3 regions of the Ureibacillus sp. MALMAid1270 genome follow, and region 1 is predicted to be linked to each of the others. Evidence: predicted binding sites of a transcription regulator. Region 1 holds the regulator's gene; each other region holds the start of a gene.
What was found. The regulator CtsR, encoded in region 1, represses protease genes until heat stress. The targets are predictions, from matches to a motif close to ATGGTCAATAAAGGTCAAACA.

Region 2: a site for CtsR is predicted at 3,639-3,659, ahead of ACOQFO_RS07360 (ATP-dependent Clp protease ATP-binding subunit). Genes of this name have one in related genera too.
Region 3: a site for CtsR is predicted at 1,747-1,767, ahead of clpP (ATP-dependent Clp endopeptidase proteolytic subunit ClpP). Genes of this name have one in related genera too.

What each region holds. Positions count from the first base shown of each region.
Region 1 covers NZ_JBMIRP010000093.1:117,064-123,377, reverse strand. The annotation lists gene ACOQFO_RS13200 (ATP-dependent Clp protease ATP-binding subunit) at 1-1,817, opposite strand, end outside; gene ACOQFO_RS13195 (protein arginine kinase) at 1,807-2,904, opposite strand; gene ACOQFO_RS13190 (UvrB/UvrC motif-containing protein) at 2,901-3,455, opposite strand; gene ACOQFO_RS13185 (CtsR family transcriptional regulator) at 3,466-3,933, opposite strand; gene ACOQFO_RS13180 (hypothetical protein) at 4,137-4,355, opposite strand; gene ACOQFO_RS13175 (acyl-CoA thioesterase) at 4,485-4,955, opposite strand; gene ACOQFO_RS13170 (aldehyde dehydrogenase family protein) at 4,991-6,314, opposite strand, start outside.
Region 2 covers NZ_JBMIRP010000059.1:8,233-14,546, forward strand. The annotation lists gene ACOQFO_RS07350 (beta-ketoacyl-ACP synthase III) at 1-887, opposite strand, end outside; gene ACOQFO_RS07355 (YjzD family protein) at 1,089-1,280, shown strand; gene ACOQFO_RS07360 (ATP-dependent Clp protease ATP-binding subunit) at 1,459-3,600, opposite strand; gene ACOQFO_RS07365 (Crp/Fnr family transcriptional regulator) at 3,853-4,545, shown strand; gene ACOQFO_RS07370 (metal-sulfur cluster assembly factor) at 4,601-4,915, opposite strand; gene ACOQFO_RS07375 (Cof-type HAD-IIB family hydrolase) at 5,286-6,095, shown strand; gene ACOQFO_RS07380 (DegV family protein) at 6,193-6,314, shown strand, end outside.
Region 3 covers NZ_JBMIRP010000065.1:45,854-52,167, reverse strand. The annotation lists gene ACOQFO_RS08850 (basic amino acid ABC transporter substrate-binding protein) at 1-648, opposite strand, end outside; tRNA gene ACOQFO_RS08845 (tRNA-Arg) at 1,493-1,567, opposite strand; gene clpP (ATP-dependent Clp endopeptidase proteolytic subunit ClpP) at 1,847-2,440, shown strand; gene ACOQFO_RS08835 (alpha/beta hydrolase) at 2,517-3,146, opposite strand; gene ACOQFO_RS08830 (HPr family phosphocarrier protein) at 4,069-4,326, opposite strand; gene whiA (DNA-binding protein WhiA) at 4,427-5,368, opposite strand; gene ACOQFO_RS08820 (gluconeogenesis factor YvcK family protein) at 5,564-6,314, opposite strand, start outside.

The DNA.
Region 1 (6,314 bases):
TTTTCTGTTAATTGACCACCTTCGTCATAACCTACATATCCTGGAGGTGAACCTACTAGACGTGAAGTCGAATGTTTTTCCATGTATTCAGACATGTCGATACGAATCATCGCATCCTCGTCTCCAAACATTACTTCCGCTAATGCACGCGCTAATTCAGTTTTACCTACACCAGTTGGTCCTAAGAAGATAAATGAGCCTATTGGTCGTTTTGGATCTTTTAATCCAGCACGAGCACGACGTATTGCACGTGAAATAGCTTCTACAGCTTCCCCTTGACCAACAACACGTTTGTGTAATTCTTCTTCAAGGTTAAGAAGTTTTGCAGATTCCTCTTGAGCAATCTTTGAAACTGGGATACGAGTCCACATAGAGACAACTTGAGCAATATCATCTACAGTGACTTTTGATTCTTCTTTTCCTTGTTTTTCTTTCCACGTTTTCTTCGTTTGTTCTAGCTCATCTTTAATTTTTTGTTCTGTATCACGAAGAGCAGCTGCTTTTTCGAATTCTTGAGAAGATACAGCAGCATTCTTTTCGTTTCGAACATTTTCTAATTTATCTTCTAATGCTTTTAAGTTTGGTGGAACATTGAATGAACGTAATCTTACTTTTGAACCTGCTTCATCGATTAAGTCAATCGCTTTATCCGGTAAGAAACGATCTGAAATATAACGATCAGATAATTTAGCAGCTGCTTCAACAGCTTCATCTGTAATTTTCACACGGTGATGCGCTTCGTAACGATCACGTAAACCTTTAATGATTTGGATTGTTTCCTCTACAGATGGTTCATCCACTTGAATTGGTTGGAAACGACGCTCTAATGCAGCATCTTTTTCGATATATTTACGATACTCATCAAGTGTTGTTGCACCGATACATTGTAACTCTCCACGTGCTAATGATGGTTTTAAAATATTTGAAGCGTCAATCGCACCTTCTGCTCCACCAGCACCAATTAGAGTGTGTAACTCGTCGATGAATAAAATGACGTTTCCAGCTTGGCGAATTTCATCCATTACCTTTTTCAGACGATCTTCAAATTCACCACGGTATTTTGTACCTGCAACAACTGTTCCCATATCTAATGTCATAACACGTTTGTCACGTAAAATTTCAGGAACTTCATTGTTTACGATTTGTTGTGCAAGTCCTTCAGCAATCGCTGTTTTACCTACACCAGGTTCACCAATTAATACTGGGTTATTTTTTGTACGACGTGATAACACTTCGATTACACGAGTAATTTCTTTACTACGACCAATAACTGGGTCAAGTGAACCCTCTCTTGCAATTGCTGTTAAATCACGTGCTAAACCGTCTAATGTCGGAGTATTAACTGATTGAGTTTGACTTGCACCAGATTGAGTTGAGTCATTGTTACCAAGTAATAATAATACTTGTTGGCGAGCTTTATTTAGGCTTACACCCGCATTAGAAAGTACACGAGCAGCCACCCCTTCGCCTTCACGAATTAATGCTAATAAAATATGTTCTGTACCAATATAGGCATGACCTAGTTTGCGAGATTCATCAACAGATAACTCGATTACTTTCTTAGCACGAGGAGTGTAATGAACAATTGGACCAACATCCTTTGTACCTTTACCTACTAGCTCTTCAATACCTGATTCAATCATTTGTGGACTTACATCAATAGCTTCTAAAGCTTTAGCGGCAATTCCACCGCCTTCTCGAATAAGGCCAAGAAGAATATGTTCTGTACCAATGGATTCATGTTTCCAGCGAATTGCTTCTTCTTGTGCTAATTGTAAAACTTTTTGTGCACGTTGCGTAAATCGATTAAACATCATATTTTTCCTCTCCTTTTTCCTTCGAATTATGACTATCACCATTTAACTTTTCACGTAATAATTTTGCTCTGAACAGGTCGCGTTCTGTTGCTTGTAATGTTGTACCTGCATACTGTTGCACAAATCCTTGTTGTATTAAAATCATACATTCATTTAATATGCTGACAGAGATATCTTTTATTAACCCTAAGTCTACCCCTAGACGTACATTAGATAAACACGTTGCCGCCTCTTCACTCGTCATGATCCGTGCATATCTTAATGTTCCTAATGCACGTTGAATACGATCTTCAAGTGCTATAGGAGCCTGCTTCATAAGCGAATGTCTTGCGTTTCTTTCATTTTGGAGAATTTGGGTTACGACATTTTGTAAATCTTCTAAGATCTCTTGCTCAGATTTCCCTAGTGTTACTTGGTTGGAGATTTGATAAATATTCCCTAAGTTTTCGCTACCTTCACCATAAATCCCTCTTACAACCATACCTAGTCTTGTTAACATTTGAGTCATTACTTTCATTTGGTTGGACATGGTTAGCGCTGGAAGGTGCATCATTACCGATGCTCTTAATCCAGTTCCAACATTTGTTGGACAACTCGTTAAGTAACCAAATGTTTCATTAAAGGCATATGGTAGATGTTTTTCAAGATAGCTATCAAGCTTATTTGCATTTTCGTATGTTTCGAACAATTGAAAGCCTGGTGTTAAACATTGTATTCGTAAATGGTCCTCTTCATTAACCATAACGCTAATTGATTCGTCATTTGAAATAACGACTGAAGCAGATTTCTCTTTTTTAGCAAGTAGTGGACTAATTAAATGTTTTTCTACTAAAACTAATCTTTGTAATGCGGGCATTTCTTTAATTGTAAAATGCGAGAAGTTACATCCCTCTTGATAATTTAATAGTGCATTTGTAACCACTTCATCGACTCGTTTTGCTTCTTGTTCTGTAAAGCTTCTTGGGAACCGGTAACCATCTAGATTTCGAGCTAATCGGATTCTTGTACTGATTGCGATATCTGTATCCGCTCCACTATCGCTCATCCAACTAGGTGCCTCGTTTTTCAAAAAATGTTCTAGATTCATGGAGTATCCACACCTCCAAGATTAAGCTTTCTCTCCATATCTTTAATTTCATCTCGTAACTTTGCAGCATCTTCAAAGCGTTCTTCAATTATGGATTGTTGTAATTGTTCTCGAATTGCTTCTATTTGTTTTCTCAGCAGCAAATGGCTATTGGTTGTCGATCCAGGATTTTTCCCCGTATGTTGTGTCCCGGCTTGAATTTTTGTTAACACATGAGGAAGTTTCGTACTAAAAGTTTCATAACATTGTGGACATCCAAGTTTTCCTTCATTTAAAAATTGGCGGAATGTATATCCACACTGAGGACAATTTGTCGCTGTTTGTGTCATTTGACTTTGTTTTTCTGTTGTCTCATTTTTCAAAACAGGTAACCCAAACCAATTAGAAACGAGCTGAGCTAATGGAAAATGGTCATCTTTATTGAAATCGATATTAAATGGATGGAATTGATTGGCACAAACTTCACAATAATGCCGTTCACTATTTTGACCATTTATAATTTGTGTAACCGTTACGGTCGCTTGTCTGACTTTACAATGTTCACAAATCATAACCGTCACCTCACTGGTTATCGTATTTTAAAGTCGTAAGCATAGCTCGTAGGACGTAGGATCTTAATTCATCTCTAAGAGGTAATTTTAGCCTTAATGTTGTTCGATCTAATGCAGCTAGCATAAGTTTCGCTTCACGCTTTGTGATTACATCTTCATCAATTAGACGATAGATAATGTCCTCAGCCATCGATTGCGTTGCTCCATCTTCTATTTGAGCGATCATTGATTCTAATAAATCTATCTTTGAATGGGGCTTAACACGGAGAATTCGAATATAACCACCGCCACCTCGCTTACTTTCAACTAAATAGCCTTTTTCAACAGTAAAGCGTGTATTAATAACGTAATTTATCTGAGAGGGAACGCACTGGAATTTGTCTGCCAATTCACTTCTTTTTATCTCAATATGTCCTTTGCCACCTAATTCGATAATTTGTTTTAAATAACCTTCGATGATGTCAGATATATTTCCCATTTTTCACACCTCACTAGATGTTCTGACTTTGACTATCTTTGACTTTATTATATTAATCGTTTTAAAAAAATGCAAATAGAAAACACACTTATTTCATCTTATAAAGGATGGACATTTTTCTTGAATTTAAGTCACTTTTTCTAAAATTAAGAAATAAAAATCCGACTAAATGGAAATTTCATTAGTCGGACCAGTTTAAGTATTTATTTTTTTCGATGATCTGTATCTTTCTCATCAATTTTATGATCGTTTTTAGGGAATAGTAGTGCTGATAGAAGACCAGAAAATAGGGTTGCCGCAATAATAATCATTACTTTATCATACGTCGGTACTTCACTATAATAGTTCATCAACATAAAAGTTGCAGCGACTGCAACAATGACCATTGTTGGAATTACAAACTTCGATCGTTGTTTCCACATTTATAATTACTTCCTTTTCACTCATTTTTCTACTGATGCTTTCAATCTACTTATGTATTTTACAGTTTCTATGAATTAAAAACAAACAAGCCAAAGGGGATCGCATATGAAATCCCCTTAATTACATACTTATTTCCCGCGTCTTTCCATACTCTGTTGTCGTCTTAGTAGACCTCTTTCGAATAACTCTTTTTCTTCATCCGTTTCCGGATAAACCTTCGCTACAGGCACAGGTTTACCTTGGTTATCAATTGCAACATTCGTTACAAATGATTCAGTCGTTATTTTTTCTTCACCTGTACGGAAATTGATGGTCTTAACTCTAACGTAAACCTCCATAGACGTTTTCCCAGTTGACGTTACAACAGCTTCTAATTCGAGAATATCACCAACATTTGCCGGTGATTTGAAATCAACTGAATCAAATGCAGCAGTAACAATTTCTCCCTTTGCATGCTTCATACTTGCGATAGCCGCAACTTCATCAATATATGCTAATACTTTTCCACCAAAAATAGATAAATGATGATTTGTATCTGGTGGTAATACGAGATGTGATTGGATTGTACGTGATTGGCTCATTGGAAATGCATTTTCCACTTGTTTTACACCCTTTGCTGTCAAAATTCTTATAACTAATATGTCGTTTTTATTGTAATGAATTTTAGATCGGTCATTTCTTGTAGTGCATATTTAATTCCTTCACGTCCATAACCGCTATTTTTTACGCCTCCATAAGGCATGTTATCGATTCGGAAGGTAGGGATATCATTAATCACTATAGCACCAGCTTCAATCTCATCTGCAGCTTTAAGTGCATCGGTAAGTACATTTGTATAGATACCCGCATTCAAGCCTAAATCAGAAGCATTCACATGTGCAATAGCATCGTCTAACGTTTTGTATGGAACAAGTGATACTACTGGAGCAAATGTTTCTAAGCAAACGATTTTCATATCAGGCTTAACATTTGTCATAACAGTAGGCGACATCCATCTTTCAGTAAATTCTGCACCCGTTGCAACTTGTGCTCCTTGCGCTTTCGCTTCTTCTATCCATTGTTTCATTCGCTCTACTTCTTTTGGATGAATCATGGCGCTAACATCCGTTGATGGATCTAATGGGTCTCCAACTTTTAACTTTTTCGTTTCTTCTACGAACCTTTCTACAAATTGGTCATAAATCGATTCATGTACATAAACACGTTGCAATGAAATACATACCTGACCAGAGAAACCAAAAGCTCCTCCAACACATCGTGCTACGATTTTATCAATCGGCGTACTAGGTTCTATAATCAATGCTGCATTGGAACCTAATTCTAACGTGATTTTTCTAAGTCCCACTTTTTCTTTTATTTTAAGTCCTACTGGTACACTTCCCGTAAATGTCACTTTTTTTACTAGAGGATGTGTTACGAGCGTATCACTTAATTCACTACCTGAACCTGTTACAATTTGTAAAACACCATCCGGTAATCCCGCTTCTTTAAAAATTTCTGCCATAACAAGTGAACTTAAAGGGGTTTGCGTTGCAGGTTTTAACACAACGGTATTTCCTACTGCTACAGCGGGTCCTAATTTATGTGCGACTAGGTTAAATGGAAAGTTAAACGGTGTAATTGCAGATACAACACCAAGTGGAACTCGTTTCGTAAATCCAATGCGGTCCTTTGTTCCTGGCGCCGCATCCATCGGTACCGTTTCACCAGTTGCTTGTTTCGCAGCTTCTGCAGAAAACTGGTAAGTAGCAATAGTACGATCAATTTCTGCTAGTCCTGCTGCAATCGGTTTTCCTGCTTCCTTTGCTAGTATTTCCGCAAATTCTTGTTTTCTTCCGCGCATAATTTCTACAACTTTATATAAAATCTCAGCTCTCTCATAGGCTGTTGTCTTTTTAAATGACTGGAACGCCTCATGCGCCCCCTCAATTGCCTTTTCAACGTCTGAAACTGATGCT
Region 2 (6,314 bases), on a different contig from region 1:
AAACCAACTAATACAACGATATCATCATCTTTAATTTTTCCATCTTCTAATTCATCTGTTAAAGCAATCCCAATAGAAGCTGATGAGGTATTTCCGTATTTATGAATCTGTTTGGATAGTTTTTCCTCAGGTAAATCTAAACGTTCACGAGAAGCTTCCATAATACGTATATTCGCTTGGTGTGGGACTAAGAAGTCAACATCTTCTTTTGTTAAACCAGCTTTTTCAATTACAGAAACTGCAGATTCACCCATTTGACGTACAGCAAATTTAAATACTTCACGACCATTCATGGCGATATGTTGTTGTTCATCTAAGAATAAATGTTTTCCACCTGTACCGTCTGCTCCTAATTCAAAGGATAAAATTCCACGACCTTCTGAAACTTTACCAATTACAGCAGCAGTTGCTCCATCTCCAAATAACACCGCTGTATTGCGATCTTGCCAATCTGTTACCTTTGAAAGTTTTTCTGCTCCTACAATTAATACATAATCATAAGTTCCACTTTCTACGAATTGTTTTGCTGTTGCAAGTGCATAAATAAATCCTGAGCAAGCAGCAGAAACATCCATAGCAGCCGCATTTGTTGCATCTAATCTTTCTTGAATTTGACAAGAGACTGTTGGAAATGCTTGATCTGGCGTAACAGTTGCAACTAAGATTAATCCGATTTGACTTGGAGAAATTTGTGCGTTCTCAAGCGCTTTTAATGCAGCTTTATATGCTAAATCAGATGTTTCTTCTCCTTCAGCAATTCTTCTTTCTTGAATTCCAGTTCTCGTACGAATCCATTCATCATTTGTATCTAAGATTTTTTCTAAGTCGATATTTGTAACTACTTTTTCAGGAACATATTTACCTAATCCAATTATACCTGCGTTCATTGAGATTCCCCCTTATTAAGCCCAACAATTATGACTTACATTTAGTACTTGGTCTTAATTATAGCTCACATTTACTCAACCGACAACTGTAATATTTGACATTATTAGAAAACGTGTTGTTATTTAATTATCACGTGTGGTATGATATTTTATGGTAAAATACAAATAATATATTTAAACTGTTTGTTAGAGGTGAAATTCATGCAATATATTTTTACATTTTTCTGGTCTTTCGTACTAGTTACAATGTTAAACTATGTAGTTAGTTCAGTATTAGGTGCAAATTTTGATTTCGTTACTGGAGCTATTATCTCACTTGTATTTGCAGTATTAGTATTAATCATTACTGCGATTATTCCAAATGAGCCTACGCCAGACGCAGAACATCATTAATTTGTAATTCATTCTTTTAAAGTTTTATAAATTACATAAAAAATGCCCTTCACATTAGTGATGGGCATTTTTTAAATTGATAAATTATTTTGATATTCGAATTTGTTAGTGATCAGATTGTTTTTCTTATATGGGACAAAATTAGATGAAATCTCCTAAATCCTCTCATAAACTTGACTTACTCATTTTCTTCTTGATTTCTAACCATCAACTCATCATTTTCAATTGTTACTTTGATCGTGTTACCAGGTAATACTTCTCCTTTTAGAAGCTCCTTTGCGACAACCGTTTCAACATTTCGTTGGATAAATCGTTTTAATGGTCTTGCTCCAAATTGAGGATCTACACCATGTTCCACAACCCAATTTACTACAGATTCATCGATATTTAAGGTAATTTCCTGTTCAGCAACACGTGTTTGTAATTGCTTAATATATTTCCATGCAATGGCTGTGAAATGATCTGAACTTAATGAATGGAACATAATTATGTCATCTACACGGTTTAATAACTCAGGTTTAAAATGTAAACGAAGTTCAGACATTACTAATTCTTCTACCTTTTCATCAGTCGGATCTTGTTCTAATAAATAGTGTGATCCAATATTAGACGTCATAATGATTACCGTATTTGTAAAGTTTACTAGTCTACCCTGACTATCTGTAATACGTCCATCATCTAAAATTTGCAAAAGAATATTCGCAACGTCTGGATGTGCCTTTTCAATTTCATCCAGCAAAATTACCGAATATGGATTTCTTCTAACAGCTTCAGTTAGTTGACCACCTTCTTCATATCCTACATAGCCTGGAGGTGCTCCTACTAGCCGGGATACACTATGTTTCTCCATATATTCGCTCATATCGATACGAATGAAATGTTCTTCTGAGTCAAACAGCTGTGCTGCTAATGCTTTCGCAAGCTCTGTTTTTCCGACACCTGTTGGCCCTAAGAAGATGAAAGAACCGATTGGCCGATGTGGATCTTGAATTCCTGCTCGGGCTCGCCATACAGCCTCTGTAACCAGTTTAACAGCAGTATCTTGACCTACAACTCGTTCATGAAGAGTATCCTTTAGTTTTAGTAACTTTTCTCTTTCTCCTTCTACAAGCTTCGTTACAGGGATTCCTGTCCATCTTGAAACAATTGAAGCAATCTCATCTGCTGTTACTTCTTCACGTAGAATTCTAGAATCAGAGCCTAATTTTAACTCTTCTTCTAATTTTACTAACTCTTTTTCAATTGCTGGAATCTTTCCATGACGGAGTTCAGCAGCTTTATTTAAATCATATTTACTTTCAGCATCTTCTAATTCTCTTCTATAACGGTTTAGTTGTTCTCGTTTATGTTGAATGGTTTGTAGGCCTTGCTTTTCTGCTTCCCATCGTCGCTTCATTTCTTCTTGTTTCGCTTTTAATGATTGCAATTCATCTTTTAATGTTGCCAGACGTTTTTTACTAGATTCATCTTTTTCTTTCGTTAACGCCTGTTCTTCAATTTCTAATTGCATAACACGTCTTGTCACTGCGTCTAATTCTTGAGGCATAGAATCAATTTCAGTTCGAATCATTGCACAAGCTTCATCTATTAAATCAATCGCCTTATCAGGTAAAAAACGATCCGTAATATAACGGTTTGAAAGTTCACTAGCAGCTATAATCGCTCTGTCATGGATTCGAACACCATGATGTAGCTCGAATCGTTCCTTTAAACCACGAAGAATTGATACCGTATCTTCTATAGATGGTTCACGTACTAATACTTGTTGGAATCGACGTTCTAAAGCTGGATCTTTTTCAATATACATTCGATATTCATCCAATGTTGTAGCTCCTATACAGTGCAATTCACCTCTAGCTAACATTGGTTTTAGCATATTTCCTGCGTCCATAGCGCCATCTGTTTTTCCCGCACCAACAATCGTATGAATTTCATCGATAAATAGAATAATCCGTCCTTCTGATTCCTTTACTTCTTTTAAAACACCTTTTAATCGTTCTTCAAATTGTCCACGGTAACTAGCCCCAGCAATTAATGCACTCATATCTAATTCATAAAGAGCACAATCCTTTAGCCCTTCTGGTACATCTTTTTTTACAATTCGTTGGGCTAATCCTTCTACAATTGCTGTTTTCCCAACACCAGGTTCGCCAATTAAAACTGGATTATTTTTTGTTTTTCGAGAAAGAATTCTAATTAGATTTCGAATTTCTTCATCTCGCCCAATGACAGGATCCATTTTCCCATTTTTTACTTCTTCAATTAAATTACGTCCGAACTGTTCTAAAGGCTTGCGATTATCCTGTTGTTGAAATTGCATGATTTGTCACCTCAACTGTATAATTTATCTTCACAATAAGTTTGACCTTTCTTGACCATTTTTATTATAAAATTATTTGTGAAGATTTGCAAAAAATACTCCTAAAAATTTCACATTTGAAAATACTGGTTTATGTTATTATTTAAATGTAGTATTTAACATATATATTTTACAAAAAACTACTTGTACTTTTATTTTTTCAATGTATTATTAAGGCCTATACATTAATTGTGTAAGGAAGTGATACTGTTGGTGATTTTAGACAATACATCAATGGATTTCCCCAGTTTGTTTGAAAAACACGGACAATTATTAAAGTTTGATAAAGGCTCACAAATTTTTCAAGAAGGCGAACTTGCCAATGATATATATTTAGTAAATCACGGTAAAGTCCAAATAAGTAAAGAGACTGAAAATGGTAAAGAGTTAACTTTCCGTTTATGTGGCAAAGGCTGTATTTTAGGCGAAACAACATTGTTTACAAGAGATAATCTTCATACAACATCAGCCATTGCCTTGTTTCCATCTGAAGTATTTTTATTAAGTAAAGCTACTTTGGAAATGTTATTAACGGAACAACCTGCACTTCTTATTGAATATTTAAAATGGATTCAAAATGAAAACATTAAAAATCGAACTTTAATTCGCGATTTAGTAATGAACGGGAAAAAAGGTGCACTATTTTCAACATTAATTCGTTTAGCTAATACTTATGGTGAAACAATAGCTGATAATGTTATTTATATAAAGTTCAACTTAACAAATACTGACATTGCAAATCTTTGTTCAACGAGTCGTGAAATGATAAATCGTATGTTAAATGACTTACGAAAACAGAAAATCATCTCAATGGATAAAGGGTTTATAACAATACACGATTTACAATATTTAAAAGATGAAATTTGCTGTGAAAATTGTCCTTTGTCAATTTGTAGAATTGACTAAAAAACCGTCTCAAAATTTTGAGACGGTTTTTTGTTAACACATGAATATAAAGTTATTAACGAATACCTAAAGCCATTTTAGCGTATCTTGACATCATATCTTTATTCCACACTGGTTGCCAAACGATATTAACATCAACTTTTTTGATCTCTGGAAGTTCGCTTAATGCAGTATTTACTTGATCTACAATGACAGGCCCTAATGGACAGCCCATTGAAGTTAGTGTCATCGTCACCGTACAAGTACCCTCTTCATCTAAATCTACTTTATATACTAAACCTAAGTTTACAATATCGATTCCTAACTCAGGGTCAATTACGTTTTCTAGAGCTCCTAGAATACTTTCTTGCATTTCTTCACTTATTGCCATTTTTAAGTCCCCTTTCATACAAACATTTCCTTGTATACAATATTATGATACATTAACTGAGAATCATTTTCAAAAGATAGGATTTTTTCGTTTCTGCATTGATTATAAATTTCCAGATTATTCAATAAATTATCCTAACGAATGATGTTAATTCTGTTACTAGTAATATTATATTCAATTCTAACATATTCTATCTATCCAAATAAGAAATCACACTTATAAAGTTCAATACTTTGACTAAATATTCCATAAAGAGATAAAATTTAACTTCAGGCAGTAATCATTTCCTTAATAAGAAACAGCAATGTGGTTCCTAAGTGTTTCACTGTTCAAATAGATTAATTAATTGAATAGAAAGGAGTTTTCTTAAATGGAAAAACATTTAATTGTTCTAGATTTAGACGGTACTTTATTAACAGACCAAAAAAAAATTTCTGAGAAAACGAAACAAACTCTATTAAAAGCAAAAGAAGCTGGACACCAAATAATGATTGCAACTGGTAGACCGTTTCGTGCAAGTTCAGTTTATTATAATGAGTTAATGTTAACAACTCCGATTGTCAATTTTAACGGTGCCCTTGTACATCATCCCAAAAACATCTCATGGCAAATGAAACATTTTCCTATGGATATTAGTGTTGTACATGATGTTGTTGACTCAGTTGATAAATATCAATATAAAAATTTAATAGCTGAAGTTATGGATGATGTATATATCCATGAAGAAGATAAGGCGTTTATGGATATTTTTAATATGGGAGACCCTAGTGTGTTAATTGGGAATTTAAAAGGAAATTTAAATGAAGATCCTACAAGCTTATTAATTCACGCCACTGAAGAAAACGTATCTAGTATTAGAGAGCATTTAGAGGATGTGCATGCAGAACTGATTGACCACAGACGTTGGGGTGCACCGTTCCATATTATTGAAATCGTCCGTAAAGGCTTAAATAAAGCGGTAGGGATTTCTCATGTGGCAAAAGATCTCGGAATTCCGAGAGAAAGAATAATTGCATTTGGCGATGAAGATAACGATCTAGAAATGATTGATTATGCTGGTATCGGAGTGGCTATGTCAAACGGAATTGAACAACTTAAAAATATCGCAAATGAAATTACACTAAGCAATAATGAAGATGGAATCGCAAAATTTTTAATAGATAGATTAAAATTGAAATAATCTTCATTTTGGTAAATAATAGATTTACTATTGGAAAAATCATCATAGAAAATTATTATAGATTGAAAATGATTCGAAATAGTAAGGGAGATAAATAATGAGAATATTTGCTGATAGTGCATGCGATTTACCAAAACAATTTTTTGAAGAAAACAAGGTTGAGTTATTGACATTGCGTGTTCAAGTAAATGGTAAAGACTATAACGACATCATCGATAT
Region 3 (6,314 bases), on a different contig from region 1:
TGGATCTTCAATTGTTTTTATAGGAGCGTCTGGATTACTTTTTAAATATTCCATTACTACTGTGTTGTCACCGATTGCTGCGTCAACGTTTCCGTTAATAACTTGTTGATATGCAGATGGTTGGTTTTCATAAGCTAAAATGTTTTGGCTTGTTTCACCAAGAATTTTTTGAGCTGCAACGTGTGAAGTTGAAGCATTTTGTACTGCTACTTTTTTATCTTTTAAATCTTCAATTGATTTAATATCAGTATTATCATCACGAACAATAATTAATTGAGTTGCTTCGTAATATGGTTCTGTGAAATCGTATGTTTCTTTACGTTTCTCAGTAATTGTGATACCTGCTGCACCGAAATCGATTTCGCCAGTTTGAATTTTAGAGAAAATTGGATCCCAACCTACATTTTGAATTTCGTAGTCAAATCCCATTTCTTCAGAAATAGCTTGTACAATCTCAACGTCAAAACCAACAATGTTTCCTTTATCATCTAAATATTCGAATGGTGCGAATGATGCTTCTGTACCACCGATTAATTTTACTTTTCCACCTTCACCAGTAGTTGAGTCACCACCAGTTCCACAAGCTGCTAAGATCATTGTAACAGCTGTTAAAATCATGAATATTGTAAATAAACTCTTTTTCTTCATTTTAAAGCCTCCTAAATCCTTGTTGTAATTTATGTTTTTATAATCAAACCAGTTATCTGACTATTAAAAACTGTTTATTTATAAATCGTATTATAATAATTATACATCCTAATTACAATACTAGATTTATAGTTTTTTCATATCAACCCCTATTATATTTAGAAAATCGCCACTTCTTTCAAGAATTTTTAGCATTATTCTCATATAAACATTGCGTATTTTTATAAATTCCCGTCAGTGATTTTTTATGCAATTTACACACAAAAAAACCACTTTACTCATAAATATGAATAAAGTGGTTTATTATGATGAAACCTTTAAACTATATTACTCTGTATCGTTTAACCTATAAACACTGCATAGTTTTTAATTTATATGTAAAGATATTTGAACATAACTAGTTTAAAGAGAATGATCAAGGGGTAAAATAAATCGGTACAGTAATTTACTATTTTACCCCTTATTTCCATTCCCTCTGTAAATGATTAGGCTGCTAAACTAATATTTACAGTAAGGTCGAACTATAAAAATTATATTAAAAACAGTAAAATGGCGCCCTTTAAGGGCATATTGTGATTAATGAAAAAATAGCTACAAATTAGTACCTTGAGTTGCAGCTTAGTAGAAAAGAATCTAACAAATTTCTATCATTAATCATAAGAACAGTTATAAATTTACTAATATTTGATACAATAATCAACCTTTTTTTAATAATTATTAATAAAATATTATTATTATTATTCTCAATTTAGACATATTTATGTCATAATGTTTTATTTCGTGAAAAAGGAGAGTTTAAATTACCAAAAGCTTGGAAAAAATGGAGTGGTAAAGTGCTATTTGATGGCGCCCTCGGAGGGAATCGAACCCCCAGTGCAAGAACCGGAATCTTACGTGTTATCCATTACACCACGAGGGCAACTAATGCGGAAAAAAGAATTGTTTGAATTGAGACTCCTATTATTATACAAAATAATTCACCATGAAATCAACTTATTCGTAAAACGATCGGTCATTTCAATTACTTTTTTATTTTTTAAATAACTGACTTTCTCCACACAGAATCATAGTGAAGTATTTTTTTATTTGAAGAGTTTATATTTGACCTTTCTTGACCTTCATGTGTATTATAATGGTACAGCTGATTCTGAAATTCAGCATTGGTAGCGATTAAAACTATTTTAAGGAGGATTTTTATATGACAATTTTAGTCCCTACAGTAATCGAACAAACAAACCGCGGAGAACGCGCTTATGACATTTATTCTCGTTTATTAAAAGACCGTATTATTATGCTTGGAAGTGCAATTGACGATAACGTTGCAAACTCAATCGTTGCGCAATTATTATTCTTAGCTGCTGAAGATCCAGAAAAAGATATTCATTTATACATCAACTCACCAGGTGGTTCTATCACAGCTGGTATGGCGATCTATGATACAATGCAATACATTAAACCAAAAGTATCTACTATCTGTATCGGTATGGCTGCTTCTATGGGTGCTTTCTTATTAGCTGCTGGTGAACCAGGTAAACGTTTTGCATTACCAAATGCAGAAGTAATGATTCACCAACCACTAGGTGGGGCTCAAGGTCAAGCAACAGAAATCGAAATCGCTGCAAAACGTATTTTATTCTTACGTGATAAATTAAACAAAATTCTTGCAGAACGTTCTGGTCAATCATTAGAAAGAATCGCTCAAGATACAGATCGTGATAACTTCATGACTGCTGAACAAGCGAAAGAATATGGCTTAATCGACAATATCATTACAAACAGCGATCAAAAATAATTAATATTGATACGCAGGTTGCCTTGAAGATTAAACTTCAAGGCAATTTTTTTGTTTCTAAATGCTGTCGCGTATTTTACGCATTCTTAAAAAACTCAAGAATTTTATTCACAACTTCTTGTGTCAAAAAGTGTCCACCCTGGTATGTGTGGTAAGAAACTTCAGCACCTTTTTCCTCAAAGTACTTTTTACTTCTTTCGCTCCAACTAAATGGAATAATCTGATCTTGTTCCCCGTGAGCAATGAATACACGTAACCCATTCATAGGCGAATTCTCCATGCTCTCTACTAATTCCGGTAAATATCCACTTAACGAAACAATACCCGCTATTTGATTTCCTAAAATTGATGCTAGGGACTGACTTAAAATCGCACCTTGGCTAAATCCTAATAAATAAATCCCGTTTTCATCAATTTCAAAATGATCTTTCGCTTCTTGGATAAAGTCTTGGATTTCCTTTAATACTTTTGTAAACAGTTCTTGATGTGGTAATCCAATTCGTTCAATAGTGAAGAATGAATAGCCTGGCGGTTGTGAAAGTGGACCTCTTAGGCTAAAGATATAAAAGTCATTTTTTAATTCTTCCACAATACTTGGCAAATCATTTTCATTACTTCCCATCCCATGCATTAGAAAGATCGCAGGATGTTTTTCTTTTGTCTGGTTTGTAGGCTTGCTTAATGTGTATATAAAATTCGTTTCCAATTATGAGCACCTCGATTTAAGTTGGTTTTAGTGTTGGATGTGAATGAATGGTGGATTGTATTAGGCTTGTTCTCTACATACTTTCTGTGGAGGCGTTTCGTGACAATATATTTTGGAGTTCTCTGAAAATGTCACGTAACCACGTGTTTTGTGACAATTTATCTTGAATCCGCCTGGTACTGGCACGCAATTACGGTTTGCGCGACAAATCTCTCGAATCCCTCAGAAACTGGCACGCAATTACAGTTTGCGTGACAAAATTTCTCCATTTCCTCAGAAACTGGCACGCAATCACGCGCTTATTTAGACAGAATTCCTTGATCCCGCTTAAAGTTATCTAAATAACGCCCTTATTTAGACAGAAACCCATGATTCCACTCAAAGTTGTCTAAATAACTCTCTTATTTAGACAGAAATCCATGATTCATCTCAAAGTTGTCTAAATAACGCCCTTATTTAGACAGAAACCCATGATTCCACTCAAAGTTGTCTAAATAACGCTCTTATTTAGACAGAAATTCTTGTTTCCACTCAAAGTTGTCAAAATAAACCTTTTATTTAGACAGAAATCCTTGATTCCACTCAGAGTTGTCTAAATAACGCTCTTATTTAGAGAGAATTCCTTGATCCCGCTTAAAGTTGTCTAAATAACGCCCTTATTTAGACAGAAATCCTTCACTCCACTCAAAGTTGTCAAAATAACGCCCTTATTCAGACAGAAATCCTTCACTCCACTCAAAGTTGTCAAAATAACGCCCTTATTCAGACAGAAATCCTTCACTCCACTCAAAGTTGTCTAAATAACCCCCTTATTTAGACAGAAATCCTTGATCCATCCCCTACTCCCCACCACAAAAAAAGCGCCCGCAGTTTCACCTATAAATCATGTGAGTTTGCGAGCGTTTTCATAAAATAATAGTGATTAATCTTCTTTTGTGATGAATTTAGATAGGCCTGCGATTGCTTCATTTTCATCAGCACCATCAGCAATGAGCGTAACTGTCGTGCCTTTTGCGATGGCAAGACTCATAATACCCATAATTGATTTTGCATTTACCTTTTTTTGATCCCTTTGTAAGTACACTTCAGACTTGTAGCGATTCGCTTCTTGTACAAAAAGGGCTGCTTGCCTAGCTTGCAAGCCTGTTTTCAATTTTACTTCCAATTTGGTTTCAACCATCAAATATACTCCCTTTCACACCGTTCATCGATATACTTATCTTATCGGAATTATCAAAAAAGAACAATGTTCGTTTCTTCCTATTTTCTTACAATTTTTTTTAGATTTGCTCTCCTCTACGAAGGGCATCAGCAATTTCATCAATTTTTCGTAATCTGTGATTGACTCCAGATTTACTTACTGTACCAGTTGAAACCATTTCGCCTAGTTCTTTTAAGGTGACGTCTTGATATTCTACGCGTAACCTGGCAATCTCTCGAAGTTTTTCAGGAAGTTGATCTAAACCGATTGTATTTTCAATAAACTTAATATTTTCAACTTGGCGAATAGCAGCTCCAATGGTTTTATTTAGATTGGCTGTTTCACAATTTACAATACGATTCACACTATTACGCATATCCCTTACTATTCGAACATCTTCAAATTTCAACATAGCTTGGAATGCGCCAACCAAACCTAAAAAGTCTGAAATTTTTTCAGCTTCTTTTAAATAAGTGACATACCCTTTTTTTCGTTCGATTGTTTTTGCATTTAACTGAAAGCTGTTCATTAACTCAGCTAAAGCATCCCCATGTTCTTTATATAACGAATAAATTTCTAAATGATAAGAAGATGTTTCAGGGTTATTTACTGACCCACCTGCTAAAAACGCACCACGTATGTATGCACGCTTTTCGTTTTTATGTTGTATAAGAGAATTGGATAACGAGTGGTTAAACTCAAACTCATTTGAAAGGATCTCAAGATCTGTTAGTAATTCTCTAGCGCCATCACGTATACGGCAAATATAGACGTTATTTTTCTTCAGGCGCATTTTTTTACGAACTAGTAACTCGACATTGAAGGAATAGAGCTTTTTAATAATCGTATATAATCTTCGTGCGATTGCTGCATTTTCTGTTTGAACATCTAAGCTAAGTTGCCTATTGGCAAAAGATACTACTCCGTTCATTCGAATGAGTGCTGAGACTTCTGCTTTTAAACAGCTATCATTCGCTTCAACTTGCGTTAGCTCTTTCTTTGTTTCCGAAGCAAATGACATTTCATAACCCCCTTTCCAATTATGTATGAGATATATCATAACATATACTTAGCGAACCAAGGAATATTCAAATACGAGGTTTTCTATTTGCTTTTGTGTAATTTGCTCCTAGAATCTATTTATATGTTCTAGAGTTTATACTTTATTAGCTAAAATTAATGAAAAACTCCATCGCCTAAATCAGCTACGTAATATTTATTTTCCTAAAAATTTCGGAGCGTATTCATTCAACCAATCCGCAATATGTGTAGATTCATGACGGACAACACCAGAATGAATCGTTGCGATGTCTTTTTTAATGATTTCTAAGCCAAGTTGTTCTAAGCCCTCAATATCTACTTCAACAGGCTCTGCATTTTCTTCTTTATAATTTTCTTGAATCGGTAAAGGAAGCTCGTAATTGTTCACTAAAATAGCATCTAAACACGGTGTACCAAGATGTACATTAATAGCTTTTACATGATCAGCCGCGCTATATTTAATCGTCTCACCTTTTTGAGTCATCAGGTTACAAATATAGATTTTTCGACCTTTTGCTTCGATTACTGCTTTTCCGATTCCTTTAACTAATAAATTCGGAATGATGCTTGTGTATAGACTTCCTGGTCCTATCAGAATAATATCTGCGGAATGAATGGCACGAATTGCTTCAGGAAGAGGTTTCACATCATCCGGTTCTAAAAATACTCGTTTAATCGGTAAGTGTGCATTCGGAATTTTGGATTCTCCTGCAATAATTGAACCATCGACCAATTCAGCAAATAAAGTTACTTTTTTATTGGCAGCAGGAAGTACTTTCCCGTGAACTTTTAATACTTTACTCATCTCTGAAATAGCATGGCTAAAATCACCAGTAATATCTGTTAACGCTGTTAGCATTAAATTTCCTAGTGAATGACCACCTAAATCGACAGACTGTGAAAAGCGGTATTGAAACATCTGCTCT